DNA from 2 places in the Serratia sp. TSA_7 genome. Region 2 is predicted to be linked to the other one. Evidence: predicted binding sites of a transcription regulator. Region 2 holds the regulator's gene; the other holds the start of a gene.
The links. Region 2 encodes ArgR, which controls arginine synthesis, uptake and breakdown. Its sites were predicted from a motif close to ANTGAATAAAAATACANT; they were not measured.
Positions count from the first base shown of each region.

Region 1 (8,026 bases), on a different contig from region 2:
TTTTTTCCAGCGACGCAGTCGTTGGGATATTGCGCTCTTTCAGGTAATCCAGCAGCGCTTCACGGGAACGCAGGTTCCACTCACGCCAAGGCGCAACCACTTTCAGGTGTGGTGCCAGCGCGGTGTAGGTGGTTTCGAAACGCACCTGGTCATTACCTTTGCCGGTTGCACCGTGGCACAGCGCATCAGCGCCGACCTTCAACGCCAGCTCAACCTGCGCTTTAGCGATAATCGGGCGCGCCATTGACGTGCCCAACAGGTAGCTGCCTTCATACAGCGCACCGGTCTGCAGAACCGGATAAACGTAATCGCGGATGAATTCTTCACGCAGATCAACCACGTGACACTCAGAGGCACCGGATTGCAGGGCTTTTTGCTCCACGCCTTCCAGATCGCTGCGCTCCTGGCCGATATCCGCCACGAACGCCACCACTTCGCAGCCGCCGTAGTTTTCTTTCAGCCAAGGAATGATGGCCGAAGTATCCAGGCCGCCAGAGTACGCCAGAACGATTTTTTTGATGCCTTGGTTTTGCATGGTCTTTTCCTTTTTAATTCTAAATTTAAGCGAGGATCCGGGTGCCAATCGACACGCCGTTAAACAGAGCTGGAAGCTGATCGGCATGGCGCCAGCTGGCGATATCCACCGGCCGGCCAAGGGTGCGGGCCGCGTCGAGCGCCGCATTCACCTTCACCACCATACCATCGGTGATGATGCCTTGGGCAATCAGTTGTTCCGCTTTTTGTGCCGTCATTTCTGCAATGCGTTGCCCTTTCCCATCGAGAATGCCACTGACATCCGACAGCAGGATCAAATCCGCACCCAGCGTGGCGGCCAGGGCCGTCGCCGCCTGATCGGCGTTCACATTCATTAATTCCCCTTCGGCGGTGATGCCGATAGAACTGATCACCGGCAGGTAGCCAGCGCCCAGCAGGGTATTGAGCAGCACCGGTGAACCCGGTTGCGCGTTGCCTACGTGGCCCAGCGCCGGATCGAGTTGGGTCACGGAAACGCTGCCGCCGTCCGCCAGGCTCAGGCCCACCGCATTGATCCGGTGCTTGATGGCCCACGCCAGCAGGGTCTTGTTGGCAGTACCGGCCAGCGCGCCGGTAATGATGTCGATCTGGCCAGCAGGGGTCACCCGCAGGCCGTTTTTCTTCACCACCGGCAGAGAAAGTTGTTTCATCAGCTCATCCACCAGGCAACCGCCGCCGTGAACGATAACCAGCGGGCGCTGATGCTGCTGACGGTAGCTGTCCAGGGCGGTGAATAAACGCTCCAGCGCCTCTTCACTGTCTAATAACACGCCACCTAACTTGATAATTAACGGATTCATCGCTGTTTACATCCCACGCTGGTTATTCATTAAAGTAATGACTGGGTTTCCGGGAACCCAAAACGGATATTCAGGCATTGCACCGCCTGAGCAGCCGCGCCTTTCAACAGGTTGTCTTCCGCCGCTACCGCGATCAGGTGTTCGCCCTGAACGGCAAAGCCGATATCGCAGAACGGCAGGCCCACCACCGCTTTCAATGCCGGCACGCCTTTGTCGTACAGCCGCACCAGCGGTTTGTCGTCATAGGCGGCGTGATAGGCTGCGGCCACGTCCTGCGCGGTAACGCCGGCTTTCAAACGGCAGGTGATGGTTTCGAGAATACCACGCGGGAAGTTACCCAAATGTGGCGTGAAGATGACCGGCACACCCAGATGCGCAACGATTTCCGGGTGATGACGGTGGTTGAAGATACCGTACGGCTGCAAACTTACTTCACAGAAGCTGGTGGTCACGCTGGCTTTGCGGCCCGCGCCGCTGACGCCGCTGGTGGCGTTGATGACCGGCCATTGGTCAAGATTCAACAGCTGTTGATCGATCAAGGGTTTCAGCGCCAACTGCGCCGCCGTCGGGTAGCAGCCCGGTACGGCGATCAGTTGCGCCTGTTTGATTTTTTCGCTCTGCCACTCCGCCAGGCCATATACCGCCTGATCCAGCAGCTCAGGATGCTGATGCTCGAAACCGTAGTACTGGGTATAGAAACCGGCGTCTTTTACGCGGAACGCACCGGACAGATCGAACACCACACAGCCCGCAGCCAGGAACAAAGGCGCGATATCGTGGCTGACCTCGTGCGCCGTGGCCAGGAACACCACGTCGATGCCATCGGCGGCGGCAGCCACGTCAACCAGCGGTTGTAACGGCAGATCGACGATGCCTTTTAACTGGGGATGCAAATCAGAAAGCAATTTTCCTGCATCTGCACTTTGCGCTGAAACCGCTAATGCGGTTATGTTCATATGTGGGTGACGATTCAGGTAAGCCGTGAGCTCCGCTCCGGCGTAACCGCTGGCACCAACGATCAGCGTATTCAACATGTGGCCTTTCACCTTCTTGGCTTACGAGTGGTCGTATTCGACTCAGGTAACCGGGCTCACCAGCGTTGTTTCGCCGTTCACCCACGTGGTCGAGCGTTGATGTTTTTATAATCATCCGGGAATCGGGTTCCCTTACGCTCTAGCTTACTGTATTTTTATTCAAAATAAATGCATGAATATTGATACTACCCTAACCAAAGGCTGTCAACAGTGAAGATGAAATTACCTCCATTTATTGAGCTGTACCGGGCGTTGATCGCCACTCCGTCGATCAGTGCCACCGATGGCGCCCTCGATCAGAGTAATGAAGCGTTAATCAACTTGCTGGCCGGATGGTTTGCCGATTTGGGCTTTCGCGTCGACGTACAGCCGGTGCCCGATACCCGCAACAAATTCAACCTGCTCGCCAGCATCGGCGAAGGCAGCGGCGGCCTGCTTTTGGCGGGCCACACCGACACCGTACCTTATGACGAAGGCCGCTGGACGCGCGATCCCTTCACCCTGACCGAACACGACAATAAGCTGTACGGTCTGGGCACTGCGGACATGAAAGGCTTCTTTGCCTTTATTCTGGATGCCGTGCGCGACATCGATGCCGGCAAACTGACCAAGCCGCTGTATATTCTGGCCACCGCAGATGAAGAAACGACGATGGCCGGCGCGCGTTATTTCGCCGCCTCGACCGCCATCCGCCCGGATTTCGCGATTATCGGCGAGCCCACCTCACTGCAACCGGTGCGCGCGCACAAGGGGCATATGGCCAACGCCATCCGCATTGTCGGCCAGTCCGGCCACTCGAGCGATCCGGCGCGCGGCGTCAACGCCATCGATTTGATGCACGAAACCATTGGCCGCCTGATGGAACTGCGCAAAACGCTGCAGGAGCGCTACAACAATCCGGCATTCGCCGTGCCTTATCCGACGATGAACTTCGGCCATATCAGCGGCGGCGACGCGGCCAACCGCATCTGCGCCTGCTGTGAACTGCACCTGGACATTCGTCCGCTGCCGGGCATGACGCTCGACAATATCAACGAGCTGATGCACCAGACGCTGGAGCCGGTCAGCCAGCGCTGGCCGGGCCGCCTGAACATTGAAGAACTGCATGCCTCGGTCCCGGGCTACGAGTGTCCGACCGATCATCATATGGTGGCGGTGATTGAGAAACTGCTGGGCACCCGCACTCAGGTGGTCAACTACTGCACCGAGGCGCCGTTCGTCCAGCAGGTGTGCCCGACGCTGGTGCTCGGCCCGGGGTCAATCAACCAGGCGCACCAGCCGGATGAATACATCGATACGGCGTTTATCGAGCCGACGCGCAAGCTGCTGGGCCAGTTGGTCGAGCACTTTTGCCATCAATAAACCTGACACAAGGTAGGGGTAATGATTTATCATCGCCCCTACCTATTAAGAAGTATCAAAACAATATAATAAGCCAGACTGATAACCGGCGTGCCGTAATTAAATTTCAGAAAATGCGCCGATTTTGATGTTTTTTTGCTAAAAATAGTGTCAATTGACGATTGGACAGGAACGTGGCGAGATGAAACAGGCGCTCTTCGCCTGACACGTGAAATTTACTTACAAGATAAAAAATCATACAGAACTGGGCCAGGGGTTATATGAACGAACAATATTCGGCAATGCGAAGTAATGTCAGTATGCTCGGCAAATTGCTCGGCGATACCATCAAAGATGCGCTGGGCGAGCATATTCTCGATCGCGTTGAAACTATCCGTAAGCTTTCCAAATCTTCACGTGCCGGTAACGAGGCGCATCGTCAGGAGCTGCTTTCCACCTTGCAGAACCTGTCCAACGACGAGTTGCTGCCGGTCGCGCGCGCCTTCAGCCAGTTCCTTAATCTGACCAACGTCGCCGAGCAGTACCACAGCATTTCGCCCAATGGCGAAGCCGCCAGCAATCCCGAAGCGCTGGCCCAGCTGTTCACCCGGCTGAAAGACAAAAAGCTCAGCACCAAAGAGCTGCAAAATGCGGTCTCTCAGCTCTCCATCGAGCTGGTGCTGACGGCGCACCCGACGGAAATAACCCGCCGCACCCTGATCCACAAGCTGGTTGAGGTCAACACCTGTCTGAGCCAACTCGATCATAACGATCTGGCCGATTACGAGCGCAACAAGATCATGCGCCGCCTGCGCCAGCTGGTTGCCCAGTCATGGCACACCGACGAGATCCGTAAAAACCGCCCTTCGCCTATCGACGAAGCCAAGTGGGGCTTTGCGGTGGTGGAAAACAGCCTGTGGGAAGGGGTGCCTGCCTTCCTGCGCGAATTCAACGAGCAGTTGGAAAACTCCATCGATTACAGCCTGCCGGCGGAAGCCGTGCCGGTGCGTTTCACCTCCTGGATGGGCGGTGACCGCGACGGTAACCCGAACGTGACCGCCGAAATCACCCGTCACGTGCTGCTGCTCAGCCGCTGGAAAGCCTGCGACCTGTTCACCCGCGATATCCAGGTGTTGGTGTCCGAGCTGTCGATGACCGAATGTACTCCGGAATTGCGCGCCCTCGCCGGTGGCGACGAAGTGCAGGAACCGTACCGCGAAATCATGAAACAGCTGCGCGGCCAGTTGATGCGCTCTCAGGCCTATCTGGAAGGCCGCCTGAAAGGCGAACGCGTGCTGAAACCGAACGACCTGCTGGTAAGCAACGATCAGCTGTGGGAACCGTTGTTCGCCTGTTATCAGTCGCTGCAGGCCTGCGGCATGAGCATCATTGCCAACGGTCAGTTGCTGGATACCCTGCGCCGCGTTCGCTGCTTTGGCGTGCCGCTGGTGCGTATCGACGTCCGTCAGGAAAGCAACCGCCATACCGAAGCCATCGCCGAACTGACCCGTTATCTGGGCCTCGGCGACTACGAAAGCTGGTCAGAAGCCGACAAACAAGCATTCCTGATCCGCGAACTGAATTCCAAACGCCCGCTGGTGCCGCTGAAGTGGGAACCGAGTGCCGATACCCAGGAAGTGCTGGAAACCTGCCGCGTGATCGCCGAAGCGCCGCAAGGCTCCATCGCCGCCTACGTCATCTCCATGGCACGCACCCCTTCTGACGTGCTGGCGGTCCATCTGCTGCTGAAAGAAGCCGGTTGCCCGTTTGCGCTGCCGGTCGCGCCGCTGTTCGAAACCCTCGACGACCTGAACAACGCCGACGACGTGATGACCCAGTTGCTGAATATCGACTGGTATCGCGGCTTTATCCAGGGCAAGCAGATGGTGATGATCGGCTATTCCGACTCGGCGAAAGACGCCGGGGTGATGGCCGCGTCCTGGGCGCAGTACCGCGCGCAAGATGCCTTGATCAAAACCTGTGAAAAGGCCGGAGTGGCGTTAACGCTGTTCCACGGCCGTGGCGGTTCGATTGGTCGCGGCGGCGCGCCTGCGCATGCGGCGCTGCTGTCGCAGCCTCCGGGCAGCCTGAAAGGTGGCCTGCGCGTGACCGAGCAGGGTGAGATGATTCGCTTCAAATTTGGCCTGCCGGAAGTGGCCATCAGCAGCCTCGCGCTGTATGCCGGCGCGGTTCTGGAAGCCAACCTGTTGCCGCCGCCGGAGCCGAAGAAAGAGTGGCGTTCGCTGATGGACGACCTGTCGGAGACATCGTGCAAAATGTACCGCGGCTACGTGCGCGAGAATCCGGACTTCGTGCCTTACTTCCGCGCCGCAACGCCGGAGCTGGAACTGGGTAAACTGCCGCTGGGTTCACGCCCGGCCAAGCGCAAGCCAAACGGCGGCGTAGAAAGCCTGCGCGCCATTCCGTGGATCTTCGCCTGGACGCAGAACCGCCTGATGCTGCCGGCCTGGCTGGGTGCCGGTGCAGGTTTGCAGGAAGCGGTGAAAGCCGGCAAACAGAATCAGTTGGAGGCCATGTGCCGCGACTGGCCGTTCTTCTCTACCCGTATCGCCATGCTGGAAATGGTCTTCGCCAAGGCCGACCTGTGGCTGGCGGAATACTACGATCAGCGCCTGGTCGACAAATCGCTGTGGCCGCTGGGCCAGCAGCTGCGCGATCAGCTCGAAAGCGACATCAAGGTCGTGTTGACCATCGCCAATGACGCTCACCTGATGGAGGATCTGCCGTGGATCGCCGAATCCATCGCGCTGCGCAACGTGTATACCGATCCGCTGAACGTGCTGCAGGCAGAACTGCTGCACCGCTCGCGCCAGCAGGAACATCCTGATACCCGCGTTGAACAGGCATTGATGGTCACCATTGCCGGCGTCGCCGCCGGCATGCGCAACACCGGCTAGGTTGCGCGTCAAAGCACGGCTCCTGTTCACAGGAGCCGTTTTTCTATGTGTCGCTGACGGGCGCGGAGGTGCGCGATGGCGTTATCCCTCTCGGACTGGTTTGTTGCCAACGATATCGAATGCTCGCGCCTGACGGCGATCAATGCCTCCTTCCCCCGTCACACCCACGATGAATACGTGATCAGCGCCAATTTGAGCGGTACCGAACAGATTTGGCTGGACGGCAAAACCTCGCTGGTACGCGGTGGCGAAATCACCGTTTACAACCCGGCCAGCATTCAGTCCTCGCAATTTGGCAGCGAGCAAGTCGAATTCTGCAGCGTGCATTTACCGCAATCACTGCTGCGCAGTCTGGCCAACAACCATAACCTGAGTTCCGATCGCCAGGCGCCGGCGCTGACCGAAGGCGTGCTGCGCAACCCGGCGCTGTTCGACGCCATTTGCCGCTATGCCTGCACTCCGCACGACGCCGTTGAACAAGAGCAAAATCTGCTGTGGCTGCTGGGTACCCTGCTGGACGATCGCACCGCGGATCACCCGCAACCGACGGAAACCGTCGGCCGGGCACTGGAATTCATGCGCGACAACCTGACGCTGAAAATCAGCCTGGACACGTTGGCCCAGGTCAGCGGTATGAGTAAATATCATTTTGTCCGGCTGTTCCGGCAACGCGTCGGCATGCCGCCGCTGCAATATCACATGCAGTTGCGGCTGCTGGAGGCGCGTAACCTGTTGCGGCAGAATCAACACACGCTGGACGTGGCGCTGGCCCTGGGTTTTTACGATCAAAGCCATTTTATTAACGCTTTTCGCAAAACGATGGGCATCACGCCGCATCACTATCTGCAATCCTTCACCCGCTAAATAAACTCACGGTAGCCCGACACCACCACGTACAGCGCGAAGTAGCCAAAAATCACCGCCGAAGCAAAGTAAGAATATTTCAGCAGGCGTGCCCCCAGCATTTTGCCGCCCAGGCTGCCAACGGAACAAAGCACCGCCGTCCACACCACGCCGGCAATAAAAAAGCCGGAGAGGAACCACGACGTTGCCGCCGGCCCCCCCTGACCCATACGTGAAATCAGCGCGCCGCCCACCGCCGCAAACCACAGGATCGCCGTAGGAGATGACATAGCCAGCACCACGCCGCGCAGAAAGTTGCGCGGCACCGAGCGTGGCGTCTCCGGCTCAGCCACCGCCAGCTCAGTCGCCCTGGCGAAGGCCGCCCGCAGCATTTTGTAAGCGAACCACAGCAGCATCATTGAGCCGCCGATCCACAGTACCCAGCGGACACCTTGGTATTGCAACAGCACCGCCATGCCCGCCAGCGCCAGCACCGCATAAATCAGGTCACCCACGCAGGTACCGATCCCCAGCCAGAAGCCGTGAAAATAGCCGC
Region 1 covers NZ_JBQZFU010000010.1:136,201-144,226, reverse strand. The annotation lists gene ACUTQW_RS22830 (argininosuccinate synthase) at 1-535, opposite strand, end outside; gene argB (acetylglutamate kinase) at 561-1,334, opposite strand; gene argC (N-acetyl-gamma-glutamyl-phosphate reductase) at 1,364-2,368, opposite strand; gene argE (acetylornithine deacetylase) at 2,585-3,730, shown strand; gene ppc (phosphoenolpyruvate carboxylase) at 3,991-6,627, shown strand; gene ACUTQW_RS22805 (helix-turn-helix domain-containing protein) at 6,703-7,491, shown strand; gene ACUTQW_RS22800 (LysE family transporter) at 7,488-8,026, opposite strand, start outside.
Region 1: argC (N-acetyl-gamma-glutamyl-phosphate reductase) is a predicted target of ArgR. The motif match lies at 2,515-2,532, and genes of this name have one in related genera.

Region 2 (8,026 bases):
CATACTTGCCATTTTCAGCCCGCTCGCCATCGAAAATCACGATTTCATCTTCTTCTTCAGAAGCGATACCCGCAACTTCACCGCGCGCTTTCAACGCAGCTTTCAGCTTTTCGTTGGCGAACAGGTCCAGTTTCATCTGGACTTCACCCTGTACGTTGGAAATGCCGCTGGTACCGAGGATATCAACCAGACCCGCTTTGTTGATGTCGCGGTGGATGATTTTGGCGCCCAGTTTAATTGCAGAAAGTAACGCTGTCAGCTCGCCGGTGGCGTGAGAGAAGTCGTGCTGTTTCTCGACGATAAATTCGCCTAACGTTTTCATGACACAATCCCTGAATCTACGGATGGGTAGCGGTTTGTTAACAAACCGCCAACGTATTCGCGAGCAGTGTAGCCCAAAGATGAGCGCTATTCATAGGCAAATCCATTTCTTCTGGACGATTCTGAGCGGTAGAATAAGGTAACATTCGACGTACTCAATTGAGAAAACTATGCGCATTCACATTCTTGGGATCTGTGGCACCTTTATGGGCGGGCTTGCGGTACTGGCTCGTTCGTTGGGACATGAGGTGACCGGCTCTGACGCTAATGTCTATCCGCCGATGAGCACGCTGCTGGAGAAAGAGGGGATCGACCTGATCCAGGGTTACGATCCGGCTCAGTTGGATCCCGTGCCGGATCTGGTGATCATCGGCAACGCCATGACGCGCGGCAACCCGTGCGTGGAAGCGGTGCTGGAGCAAGGCATCCCATACGTTTCCGGCCCGCAATGGCTGCATGACTATGTACTGCGCGATCGCTGGGTGTTAGCGGTTGCCGGGACCCACGGCAAGACCACCACCGCCGGCATGGCAACCTGGATCCTGGAAGCCTGTGGTTATCAGCCCGGTTTTGTCATCGGTGGCGTGCCGGGGAACTTCGACGTTTCCGCACGCTTGGGCGGCAGCCCGTTCTTTGTGATCGAGGCCGATGAGTACGACTGTGCGTTCTTCGACAAACGCTCCAAGTTTGTTCATTACAGCCCGCGTACGCTGATCATGAACAATCTGGAGTTTGATCATGCCGATATTTTCGACGATCTGAAAGCGATCCAGAAGCAGTTCCATCATCTGGTGCGCCTGGTGCCGGGCAAGGGCAAGATCATTTTGCCTGATAACGACAACCACCTGAAACAGGTGATGGCGATGGGGTGTTGGAGCGAGCAGGAGTTGGTCGGGGAAGAAGGCGCATGGCGGGCGCACAAGCTGACGCCGGACGCCAGCCACTATGAAGTGTTCCTCGATGGCGAAAAAGCGGGCGAGGTGAAATGGGCGCTGGTGGGCGAACACAATATGCATAATGGCCTGATGGCGATTGCTGCCGCACGTCACGTTGGCGTGCAGCCTGCGGACGCCTGCGCCGTGCTCGGCGATTTCATCAATGCCCGTCGCCGCCTGGAGTTGCGCGGTGAAGCCAATGGCGTCACGGTGTATGACGATTTTGCGCATCACCCAACGGCGATCCTGGCGACCCTGGCCGCTCTGCGCGGTAAAGTGGGCGGCACCGCCCGTATTCTGGCGGTGCTTGAACCACGCTCCAATACCATGAAAATGGGTATCAGCAAGAACGATTTGGCGCCATCGCTTGGCCGTGCCGATGAGGTATTCCTGTTCCAGCCGCACCATATTCCCTGGCAGGTGGCGGAAGTGGCGGAAGCCTGCGTGCAGCCGGCCCACTGGAGTGCCGATCTCGGCACCTTGGTGGACATGATTGTGAGAACCGCCCAGCCGGGTGACCATATCCTGGTGATGAGCAACGGCGGGTTCGGCGGGATCCACGATCGGCTGCTGGAAGCTCTGGCCAACAAGCCAGAGCCGAAAGTCACCTACTGATCGACAGGGTTGATTCGAGAAAGGGCCGTTTGCGGCCCTTTTTTTCGCCTATAAAAAAGCCCTCGCGAGCGAGGGCAACGGGGTTCGTCGGATAGGACGACGAGACTTCTTCAGAGAATCAGCGGTTACCACGGAACTCGGCAGTGGCAGTGACGAGGGTAATCAGTTCGGCAACCGCGCTCTCTGAATTGTTATTTGTAGATTTCGGCAGTCGCGTGCCAGTTGCCGTTTTCGTAGGCTTCGATCACTCGGTACGCTTTAGCGCCTTGCTTATCGGCTTTGTCGGACAACGCCTGACGAATATCCGAAGGTGCACCGGTTACGCCACTGGCGGTAATGGTGCCGACAGACTGAAGATCGCCGGTCTGGTCATTGGTGATCAACGTAGCGGCTGAAGCGCCGAACGAAAGGGCAGACATCAGGCTCATTGCAGCGAGGGTCATTTTCATGTTCATGGTCGTGGGTCCTGTTGCGATAACAGCCAGGAAGGGCTTTACAGCGTTTATTATTCTTGAAAGCTGTTATCGGTAATGCTGGTTTCCAGAGATTTATTGCCCGTTGCCGGGTAATGCCGGGGTCTTATTTATAAATTTCAGCCGTAGCGTGGTAGTTGCCTTCGTTACGCGCTTCGATCACGCGGTAAGCGGTCGCGCCACGGGCATCGGCTTTTTCAGACAGCGCCTGACGAATATCTGAAGGGGTGCCGGCAATGCCGCTGACGGTAATGGTGCCTGCGGACTGCAGTTTGGCTGCCTGATCTGCATCAACGGATTGTGCTGCAAATGCGCCAAAGGAAAGCACAGACAGGAGGCTTAGTGTTGCAACGGTAGCTTTAATTTTCATGATCTCACCTTATCGTATTCTTTTATCAGTTCCAATGAACTGTGATTTACGTCACGGAAATGAGTATACATCTAGTAACTCTAAAAATTAATAGCTGGCTAACAGTTTCTAGTGAAACTTTATTATGGCGTCTCTTATTTTTAATAACCATATGGAATAAAAAACGCTCATAAAACGTTCTTTTGATGTTAAATTTATGTAATTTCAATAAGGTAAGTGTTTTTGACCAAATGTGCGGAAAAGGGCAGCAGCTATCGCTGGCTTTATATAAATGTCATTGGAATGTGCCGTAACAAGGCGGAAATCAGGTTTTAAACGTGGTAGGGCGCGGGGGAAAGGTAAAGACAGAGTTAAAGAAGCGCTAACAAAACGCGACCGTCAGCCGCATTTTGTTAGCGTTGAGCATCATAACTCTTGTTCGAACAGCGACAGAATGGCTTCGTACAACTGGCGAGCGGTAAAGCTGCTGGCTGGGGTAACGAAAATGGTGTCGTCACCGGCGATGGTGCCGAGTATGCCTTCGGATTTACCCAGGGAATCCAGCAGGCGGGCGATCAGCTGTGCGGCGCCGGGGCTGGTATGGATGACCACTACGGCATCGTTGTGATCGACATCCAGCACCAAATTTTTCAGTGGGCTGGTGGTGGTCGGCACGCCGAGCTCGGCTGGAAGGCAATACACCATTTCCATTTTGGCATTGCGGGTACGCACCGCGCCGAACTTGGTCAGCATGCGCGATACTTTGGATTGGTTGATGTTTTCGAAGCCTTCTTCTTGCAGCGCCAAAACGATCTCGCCTTGAGAACTGAATTTTTCTTCTTTCAATAACGCTTTAAACGCCTTGATCAGATCTTCCTGCTTTGCGGGATTACGCATTTTGCACCGTGGAATGTTGACAATAGAAGTGATTATTATGCATATAAATGAATTTTTATGCAATAAGAGGACGTCCGAAGAAAACAATGCTGCCCGGACAATGAGGAAAGGGCGGGATTTTAACAAAATCCGTACCCCATGAATATGCCCTTTCAGCGACCGAAAAAGCGGCCCGTGGCGGTAAAGAAAATGTTATTAAAATGATGTTGTTCTGATGTTGTGTAAGGGTGTAATGTAACCGCCGGTTAACTTGCTTGTGAATAACCTCGCACTATTTTTGATTAATGTGCGCTATGCCCTTAATGTGTAAGCCATTTAATTTAAAATGAGCGCGACATCGGCTGTTTTATTGCGCCAGTTCTCAAACAGACTGTTAAGAGATTGTTTTTAAAGGTGTAATAATTTAAGGTCCGTAACCAACATATTCACGGCGCTTTATATATTTAAGATAATAAAGGAGTATAGGATGAAAGTTGCAGTTCTCGGTGCTGCTGGCGGTATCGGCCAGGCCCTCGCCCTTCTACTCAAAACCCAGCTTCCTTCAGGTTCTGAACTCTCTCTCTACGACATTGCCCCCGTTACCCCAGGCGTTGCCGTCGACTTAAGCCACATCCCTACCGCAGTTAAAATCAAAGGCTTCAGCGGCGAAGATGCTACTCCGGCTCTGCATGGTGCAGACGTAGTGCTGATTTCTGCCGGCGTTGCGCGTAAACCTGGTATGGATCGTTCAGATCTGTTCAATGTCAACGCAGGCATCGTGCGTAATCTGATCCAGCAAGTGGCAACAACCTGCCCGAAAGCCTGCATCGGCATTATCACCAACCCGGTAAACACCACCGTGGCAATCGCGGCAGAAGTGCTGAAGAAAGCCGGTGTTTACGACAAAAACAAACTGTTTGGCGTGACCTCGCTGGATATCATCCGTTCCAACACCTTCGTGGCTGAGCTGAAAGGCAAGCAGCCGGAAGAGCTGAACGTGCCGGTTATCGGCGGGCATTCTGGCGTGACCATTCTGCCACTGTTGTCACAGATCCCGGGCGTGAGCTTTACCGAACAGGAAGTGGCGGATCTGACCAAGCGTATCCAGAATGCGGGTACTGAAGTGGTTGAAGCCAAAGCCGGCGGCGGGTCCGCAACTCTGTCAATGGGTCAGGCGGCGGCGCGTTTCGGTCTGTCTCTGGTTCGTGCGCTGCAAGGCGAAGCGGGCGTGGTGGAATGCGCTTATGTGGAAGGTGACGGCAAATATGCCCGCTTCTTCGCACAGCCACTGCTGCTGGGCAAAAATGGCGTAGAAGAACGTAAAGACATCGGTACTCTGAGCGCGTTCGAGCAGAAAGCGTTGGAAGAGATGCTGGATGTTCTGCATAAAGATATCGAACTGGGCGAAAAGTTTATCAATAACTGATCAACCCAGGACGCATGAGTATGCACAAGCCGCCGGACATCGCACCGGCGGTTTTTTTATGCCCGAATCATGACCTGATACGGGCTTTTCGATTCAGCAGGTCGTTGGTGTGCGGGTCGAAATAGCGGCTTGGCCAGATCTCGGCAGGATGGATGTCCAGCGCTTCGGCAATCAGCCATTCCCCTTTTGGCCAGGGCCGAGATAGCGCGTTTGCCAGTGTTGATGAACTAAGCCCCGCTTTGCGGGATACCGCCGCCAGTGTCGTTCCCTTCTTACGTAAAGCTGCAATGATATCCGCCGGGTGCCAGTCCTTGTTCCTTGAATTCATGTTTGCATTCCCTTTTTTGATTAGCGAAAGTTCTGTTAGTGGTATAACTAACAGGTCAAGATTAATCGTTTGAACAACATGAAACGCTTATACGGAAATTAGAATACCACTAAATTTCCAAAAAAATATCTCATTAATTTCTAAAAAATATCTTTGCACATTTTCCTCAGAGATCATGGCTATGAAAAAAGAGTGGTTTGCCGCCAAGGAACTTACAGGCATTGCAGGATTACCCTCTTCACCACAGGGAATAAATTTGATGGCGCGTCGTGATGGCTGGATCAGCCGCCGGCGTAAAGGCGTGCAGGGAAAGGCGCTGGAATATCATATTGACAGCTTACCGTCAGGTACGCGCAACTTACTGATGATGAAAGAAGATCCGGCTATTTATGACATCGAGCGAAAGGATCCGTTGGCGGTATGGATTGAATATTACTATCACCTGACGGAAACCGAGCGTGACAAAGTATTGGCGTTCCTGATGCGTGAAGGCATAGGTAGCCTGCTGGCGCGTATTACAGAGGGGAAGTGAAACAGACCCGCGCTGCGGGTCTGTAGAAACTGCTTAAGTTTTTTGTTTCTCAAAAATCTCGCTGAACCGCAAGGTGCGCTAATCCTTCCAACGCGGAGCGATGAGGGGATTCCGGCAGAACTTGCAGCGCGGCAATCGCCTTATCGGCTTCTTCTTCGGCGCGTTGGCGGGTATATTCAAGCGAACCGCACTGTTGCATGGCCTGTAAAACCGGTTCCAGCAGATGACGGCCGCTGCCTTGCTCAATGGCTTCGCGGATCATGGCCGTTTGCGCGCTGTTGCCGTTACGCATGGCGTGCAGCAAGGGCAGTGTGGGCTTCCCTTCGTTCAGATCGTCACCGGTATTTTTACCCAGGGTGCTGCCGTCGGCGCTGTAATCGAGCAGATCGTCGATCAACTGGAAAGCGGTGCCGAGATAACGGCCGTAATCCTGCAGCGCTTTTTCTTCTGCTTCGCTGGCCTCTGAAAGGATCGCTGACGATTGCGCCGCCGCTTCAAACAGACGAGCGGTTTTGCTGTAGATTACCCGCATATAGCTTTCTTCGGTGATGTCCGGATCGTTCACGTTCATTAACTGCAGCACTTCACCTTCAGCAATGACGTTGACCGCTTCGGACATCAGCGCCAGCACGCGGAGTGATTCCAGGCTGGTCATCATCTGGAAAGCGCGGGTATAAATGAAGTCGCCCACCAGCACGCTGGCAGCATTGCCGAACGCGGCATTGGCGGTAGCCTTGCCGCGTCGCATGTCGGATTCATCCACCACGTCATCATGCAGCAGAGTCGCGGTATGAATGAATTCGATCAGCGCAGCAACGGTAATGTGCTTATCACCTTGATAATGCAATGCCCGCGCCGCCAGAACGGCGATCATCGGGCGGATGCGTTTACCGCCACCGCTGATAATGTAATAGCCAAGCTGATTGATGAGTGTGACATCGGAATTCAGCTGTTCGAGAATTGTTGCGTTCACGGCCGCCATATCTTGCGCGGTTAACTCGGTAATTTGCTCTAGGTTCATTGTATTTTTTTCAGCTGTGTTTCTCTTCACCGCGTTGAGATCGCTGCTCACATCGGTACATGGCGGTAACTGTCCTCCTGATTGTACTTGAAAAACGGCTCAGATAAACGCCATGAAAGAAACTGTGCTTTTTTTCTTCTTTTTTCTGCTTCTGGTCTTATTCTGCTCTTGTCATACGCGGGATTATTGCGTAGAATTCGCGCCCTATTGTGAATATTTATAGCGCGCTCTGTACTAAACAGTTGGGCACGCGGAAAGCGGAGTTTTATATGTACGCGGTTTTCCAAAGTGGTGGTAAACAACACCGAGTAAGCGAAGGTCAGACCGTTCGCTTGGAAAAGCTGGACATCGCAACTGGTGAAGCGGTTGAGTTTGACCAGATTCTGATGATCGCTAATGGCGAAGATATCAAAATCGGCGTTCCTTTCGTCGATGGCGGTAAGATCAAAGCTGAAGTAGTTGCTCACGGTCGTGGCGAGAAAATTAAGATTGTTAAGTTTCGTCGTCGTAAGCACCACCGTAAGCAGCAGGGCCACCGTCAGTGGTTCACTGACGTTAAAATCACCGGCATCAGCGCTTAAGTTAGGAGAGCGGATTAATGGCACACAAAAAGGCTGGCGGCTCGACTCGTAACGGTCGCGATTCAGAAGCTAAACGTCTGGGCGTAAAACGCTTTGGCGGCGAAGCAGTACTGGCAGGCAGCATCATCGTTCGTCAGCGCGGCACCAAATTCCACGCTGGTACCAACGTGGGTTGCGGCAAAGACCACACTCTGTTTGCTTTGAAAGACGGTAAAGTCAAGTTCGAAGTTAAAGGCCCGAGCAATCGTAAATTCATCAGCATCGAAGCTGAATAATTTTCCGAGCCTTACTAAATAGATGTAAGCCCCGCAACTCGTTGCGGGGCTTTTTACATTTATGGGCTGCTTATGTACCGGCCCGTCAGCGTTGGCAAAGGTAAGATGGAAACGAAACAGCAGGTCGGAATTGGCATTTCTCTGGCGGTGACTACGGCGATTTGCTGGGGTGCGTTGCCGATTGCGATGAAAGAAGTGCTGGTAGTGATGGATCCATTTACCATCGTTTGGTATCGATTTACCCTTGCTGCTCTCGGTCTGGGGACCATTCTGGCGATACGCGGCAGGCTGCCC
Region 2 covers NZ_JBQZFU010000003.1:80,152-88,177, forward strand. The annotation lists gene fbp (class 1 fructose-bisphosphatase) at 1-322, opposite strand, end outside; gene mpl (UDP-N-acetylmuramate:L-alanyl-gamma-D-glutamyl-meso-diaminopimelate ligase) at 492-1,871, shown strand; gene yhcN (peroxide/acid stress response protein YhcN) at 2,063-2,326, opposite strand; gene yhcN (peroxide/acid stress response protein YhcN) at 2,451-2,714, opposite strand; gene argR (transcriptional regulator ArgR) at 3,120-3,590, opposite strand; gene mdh (malate dehydrogenase) at 4,057-4,995, shown strand; gene ACUTQW_RS12805 (helix-turn-helix domain-containing protein) at 5,063-5,323, opposite strand; gene ACUTQW_RS12810 (DNA-binding protein) at 5,505-5,855, shown strand; gene ispB (octaprenyl diphosphate synthase) at 5,905-6,876, opposite strand; gene rplU (50S ribosomal protein L21) at 7,146-7,457, shown strand; gene rpmA (50S ribosomal protein L27) at 7,475-7,732, shown strand; gene ACUTQW_RS12830 (DMT family transporter) at 7,838-8,026, shown strand, end outside.